Candidatus Pseudothioglobus singularis PS1: one gene and its partner. The protein of the gene in region 1 interacts with the protein of each later gene in a pairwise test. Links are inferred from orthologs where the notes say so. Each region holds a gene or a part of one and is shown on either strand. Other genes may lie near its edges.

Region 1 (2,959 bases):
TGAAACAACTGGAATAGCTTATGAATCCTGTTGCTGGGCATTTAGATTAGCTCATTTCAAAGAAGATAACTCCTCAGGTGGCCACAACTACAGCACTGGAATGGAGCTAGTTCTAACTGGTCTAGGGTCAACTTCATCTCCTCTTAAAGATAAAATAGAAAATAAAATTCAGGGGTATACAGCTAATCTAAGATAATGAAAAAAATCTTAGTTCTGCTCCTTTTTATATGTTCAAGTAGTGTTTTTTCAGAAAACACAATAATCGCCATAGCTAACAATAATGCTATTACATTAAATTCTTTAATAATTCATTTGGATAAAGCAAGCTCCAAGCAAGAAAAAATAAAGATTATTAATAATCACATTGACAATAAACTTCAAATACAAAAAGCTACTGAACTGAAATTAACTCCAACTAAGAGAGATATTGAAAACATATTAAATAATATTGCTCAAAGTAATAATCTCTCTTTGAAAGAATTAATGGGTTTTGAGAATTTTTCTTCAATTGAGAAAAAAGTTTTAGAGAATTTATCGATTTTAAATTTACAAAGATTTATTACTAAAGAGTTAAAGATTTCTGAAGAGCAAATTCTTACGTTATGCCCAGATAAGAAAGTTATTAAAGATGAAAAACAAATTAAGATTGCTCAAATAATTATTTCTGAAATAGATAATCAAAACATTGACTTAGCCAAAAAAAACCTATTGATAAAAGATTTTCTGAGCAAGCTTGCAGGTCATATTGAAAAAGGAGCTTCATTTGAAGCCTTTGCAAAACTCCACTCACAGCATCCAAGTTATTATAATGGTGGCATTACAGACTGGCTTAGAGTCGAAGGTCCAACTCTAAAGATGCTAGATTCACTTGGCATTAAAGAAGTTTCAGAAATTTATATGACTGATTTTGGACTTGCAATTGCAACAAAGGTTGATGAACGTTTTATTAGTAGTAAACTTAAAGAATGCAAAGAAAGAGCGATCTATGAGCATGCTGAAATGTATTATTCAGATTGGCTAACAAATCTCAGAGAAGAAGCCAATATAGAAATTTATTATGACAAATTACTTTAAAACATAATTTTAATGTCCAAATCTATTAATTTATTTGGCTTTCATAGCATTGAAAGCTTGCTTATAACTAATCCTGAATTGATTATCAAAGTTTCAATTCTAAATAATAGGAAAGATAAAAGAGTCAGTGATTTAGTCAAAATACTAACAATTCAGAAAATAGCATTTTCAATGACTGATAAAAATGATTTGAATCGTATTGCAAAAGGCGAAGTTCATCAGGGAGTTATTTCTGAGGTAATACTTCCTCCAGTTCTGACTGAAGAATTACTTTTTAAATCTATTAGTGAAAATTCATTAAAGCCTTTAATATTAGTTTTAGATTCAATTCAAGATCCAAGAAACTTGGGTGCCTGCCTAAGAAGTGCTAACGCTGCTGGTGTTGATTATGTGGTCATTAATAAAGATGGGTCTGCACCTATTAATGCGGTAGTTCATAAAACCTCCGCTGGAGCTGTAAATAGCCTTAAAATTTTTCATGTCACAAACCTATCACGAACAATCAAAGAGTTTCAAAAAAGAGGAATATGGGTTATTGGTTTAGATGGTTCATCTAAATCAACTATCTATGATGTAAATTTAACTGATGCAACTGCGATAGTAATGGGCGCAGAAGGCAAAGGTATAAGAAGATTAATTAAAGAAAACTGTGATCAAATTGTTACAATACCTATGTCTGGAACTATTGAAAGCCTTAACGTCTCTGTTGCCACAGGTATTGCTCTTTTCGAGAGTAAAAGACAAAGAGAATCCACTTAACATACATAAAAATTTTGGGTATAATTTTCGGCTTTAGAAATTAGATAATGGAAAAGAGTACGCAGCTTCCAAAAACTATAAAAGTATTTAACTTTGCTAAAAAAGAAGTTAATTTGCACGGTGAATATAAAATTGCAAACGTGCCTAGAGTTTCAGATCTAGCAAGGAATAATGAAGACAATTTAAAAGTGAATTTATCTTTTCATTTAGAAAATGGAAAAACCCCTTGCGTTAAGGGGATAATTAATTCTAAGATAGTTTTAGATTGTCAGCGCTGCTTAGACGCCCTAAATTTAGATTTAAAGGTGTTTTTTAATCTTGCCTTTGTAAGATATGAAAGCCAAGCAGAAGGACTAGATAAAGTTTACGAGGTATATGTTTTGGGAGAGGATGAAGAAATAAATACATTGGATTTAATATCTGATGAGCTTCTTTTGTCGCTTCCAATGGCACCATCTCATAAGTTTGATTGCAGTTTAAAAGTTGAATCAGAAATAAAGGTTGAAAAGGTTCATGAAAATCCTTTCGATGTTCTAAAAAATATTAAAATAGCCGATTTTGGCAAGGAGTAAAAAATGGCAGTTCAAAAAAGCAGAAAGACACCTTCTAAAAGAGGGATGCGTCGCTCTCACAATGCGTTAAAAAATCCTGCATTGTCTGAAGATCCAGAAACAGGCGAAACTCACCTTAGACATCATATTACCGCTGATGGATATTATCGTGGGAAGCAGGTAATTAAATCTGCTGCTGATGATATCGAAGAAGTAGAAGCCTAAACAATCCATGTCTATAAGGGTATCAATAGATGCCTCAGGTGGTGATTTTGGATTTTCAGTCACTATCAATGCTGGTATTAGTGCCTTAAAGACCTATGATGATCTTTTAATCAATTTTGTAGGTGATGAGGCTGGGATTAAGAATGAGCTGAATAAAAATTCTTCTTATTCAAATTTTGCTGATCGTATTGATGTCACTCATGCCTCAGAGGTTATCAATATGAGTGATTCTCCCTCTGTGGCTCTAAGACACAAAAAAGACTCCTCAATGAGGATTGCTATTAACCTAGTTAAAAATGGTGATGCTGATGCTTGCGTAAGTGCTGGCAATACAGGCGCACTCATGTCCA
Region 2 (2,927 bases), 570 kb from region 1 along the record:
AAAAGGAGTAAACACCCTGGCTGCGATTTGCGCTATCTGTAAATCACAGTTTTCTAAAGTTCTCCCTAATTATGATTTTGACCCATACATGATTGTGAGTGTTCATCAGCTCGTTAGTGAGGCTATTGTGTTAAATAAAAGCTCAGATACTGAAGCATAGATTTCTATAAGGTACTGTAATATTTCAAAATGCCTTGATAGATTGACTGTGCAATTTTAGTTTGTTGCTTGCTGTTGGTGAGTCTCTTTTCCTGAGTTGGATTCGATATAAAGGCAGTTTCGACTAATACCGAGGGAATTGAGGGAGACTTGAGTACAACAAAGTTAGCTTTCTGAGGAACTTTTTTATGAATTGGTCCAATTTTTTCAAGTTGTTTTATTATCTCGTTTGCAAGATTAAATGATTGCATGTCACGATCCTTTCTTGAAAAATCTTTCAAAATATTTTTGAGAAACTGGTCACTATCAATAACTGATTCGACTCCTCCAAATTGATCAACTACGTTTTGAGATGTTTCCAACTGTTTTGCCAATTTACTATTATTCCCTTTCTCACTTAATATATAAACAGAGGCACCTTTCGCAACAGGACTTTCGACAGCATCCGCATGAATAGAAATAAACATTGTTGCTTTTTCTTTTTGAGCGATTGTAATTCTTTTTGTTAGTGGAACATAATAATCACCACTTCTAGTTAATACTGCCTTCAAATTCTTATTTTTATTAATGATTGCCACTAATTTTTTAGCAATAGCCAGGTTGACATCTTTCTCTTTAGATCGGTTTTTTCCAATTGCGCCCGAATCTTCACCACCATGACCCGCATCGACAAGGATAATTTTTTGATTTTGTATAGGCGTAACTACTTCAGGCTTTGTAATTTTTTTTGTTATTTTGAGCTCTGAATCGATAACATCTACTACCAATCGATGGTACTTGTATTTTGCATTTGGCTTTAAAGTGAAGTGCTTAGTGCTAAATTTATTATTAATATGAACAATTAATTTAATAGTTTCTTTATCGCGTTTGATTCTAACTTTTTTTATACGAGAGTCTTTAAAGAAAAGATTTGAAAAAGTTTCAGATAAAACCTCAGCATCATCAAAGCTTATAATGAGGTAATCATCAAAACTTTTGATATTAAAAAGTGTATCCTCTTCTTTATCAATAACGATTCGAGTATGGTCTGGAGCAGACCAGTATCTAAAATCATAAAGAGTCGTTTTATCATCTGCAAGCGAGAAAGCAGAATAAACAATAAAAAATAAACTTATCCAATAGCGCATTCTTTTATAGATTGACCTAAATCAGTTTGAAATGTTATTTTGGCATTTCTTATATCTCCATTGCCACTTAATTCAATTGAAATATCTGATTTTGCTAGTGCACCCTTTCCTAGCTCTGGCCATTCAATAAGCTGAAGGCATCTAGGCTTGAGATATTCACGTATTCCGATATATTCTAATTCCTCTGGGTCTGTCAATCGATAGCAATCAAAGTGATGAATATCAACATTTTCATTTTGATAACTCTCAACAAGGGTGTAAGTTGGGCTTTTTACTTTGATGAACCCAAAGTACTTAATAAAGTTTTGAGCTAAAGTCGTTTTTCCAACACCAAGATCACCAATCAAATATATGACACAAGGATATTCAAGATTTGAGCAACACTCTGCAAGTTTTTCACCAAGTGCTTTTGTATCATCGAGATTTTTTAATATTAAATCCAAACTAATTGGTATAGATAACTGGCCAGAATCGTCAGTAAAATTAAACCTCCAAACCGGCTTATTCTTAACTTTAAAGAGAAAATAAGAATCAACAAAGTAAAGATAAGCATATAAATATAGTCTCTACTCATTACTTCTGAAGGAATCTGAAAAGGAAGGATTAAGCCTGGAATGGCTAAAACACCTAATGAATAAATAAATTGGAGCCATAAATTGGAGCCAATAATATTGCCAATAATCATTTGATGTTGTTTTTTTAAAGCACTGCTAATGGCAACTGCTAGTTCTGGCAAGCTTGTTCCCAATGCAACCACTGTTAATCCAATAATTAAGTCGCTTACTCCAAAAGCTAATGCAAGATTTGTACCGCCCCAAACAACAAGCCTGGCGCTGGATACTAATATTACTAAGGATATGATTAGGAGAAGCCAAGTTTTCCCTTTGGATTGGTCCTTGTTTGTGTCTTCAGAGACTTCATTTTCAAGGTTGTTATCTTTTTTTGACTCGTTAAAAACATAATATAAGAATAGGAGAAGTAGTGTTAGTAGAATGGAGCCATCGATAAAACTTAAAAAGCCATCTATTAGTAGGAACCCAATAACTAAAGTGGATAAAAATAGAAAGAGCCATTCTTTTTTTAAGACATTTTTTTCTACAATTACTGGATGGATAATTGCAGCAACTGCAAGTACTAAGCCAATATTAAAAATGTTTGAGCCAAATGCATTTCCAATACTTAATTCAGGATGACCATCATAAGCAGCAAGTCCAGAGACTAACATCTCTGGTGCTGATGTACCAAAACCAAAGATCAATAAGCCAATAATTAGTGGTGAAATGTTAAATATTCTGGCTATTTTAGCGCCATTATCTGTAAATGCATCAGCACTCCAAACAAGTAAGGTGAAACCAATTAAAAGAGATAGGACTGAGATAAGCATAGTAATGTTAAAAATAATTTAACGTTTATTATAGAGTCATCGAAGTTTGATTTTAATAAACACGTTCGTATTAATGATCTAATAATGCAGATCGATATTGATAAATACTAGATTTCCAAAGTCAAATATCTATAATAAATGGATGATCCTCATTACAAGACCCATTTCTCAAACTAAAAACTTAGAGTTACTTCTAAATAACAGAAATATTGATTATGCTTTGTTTCCTGCTTTTGAGATCATCAAAATTCAGACTG

The links.
Region 2: the proteins of rlmB (region 1) and tsaE interact in binary tests that used the Escherichia coli proteins (3 or more experiments, as listed by UniProt). The link is inferred for Candidatus Pseudothioglobus singularis PS1 from one-to-one orthologs.

Annotation. Positions count from the first base shown.
Region 1 is NZ_CP006911.1:754,352-757,310, reverse strand. It holds rlmB (23S rRNA (guanosine(2251)-2'-O)-methyltransferase RlmB), read left to right. Parts: upstream 1-1,086; coding sequence 1,087-1,833; downstream 1,834-2,959. Other genes in the region: plsX (phosphate acyltransferase PlsX), read left to right, coding at 2,617-2,959; rpmF (50S ribosomal protein L32), read left to right, coding at 2,409-2,609; W908_RS03875 (YceD family protein), read left to right, coding at 1,881-2,405; W908_RS03885 (peptidylprolyl isomerase), read left to right, coding at 196-1,074; W908_RS03890 (LPS-assembly protein LptD), read left to right, coding at 1-196. UniProt on the Escherichia coli protein: Specifically methylates the ribose of guanosine 2251 in 23S rRNA.
Region 2 is NZ_CP006911.1:1,323,350-1,326,276, reverse strand. It holds tsaE (tRNA (adenosine(37)-N6)-threonylcarbamoyltransferase complex ATPase subunit type 1 TsaE), read right to left. Parts: upstream 1,730-2,927; coding sequence 1,271-1,729; downstream 1-1,270. Other genes in the region: W908_RS08900 (uroporphyrinogen-III synthase), read left to right, coding at 2,768-2,927; W908_RS06715 (calcium/sodium antiporter), read right to left, coding at 1,720-2,670; W908_RS06725 (N-acetylmuramoyl-L-alanine amidase family protein), read right to left, coding at 165-1,286; dsrK (sulfate reduction electron transfer complex DsrMKJOP subunit DsrK), read left to right, coding at 1-160. UniProt on the Escherichia coli protein: Required for the formation of a threonylcarbamoyl group on adenosine at position 37 (t(6)A37) in tRNAs that read codons beginning with adenine.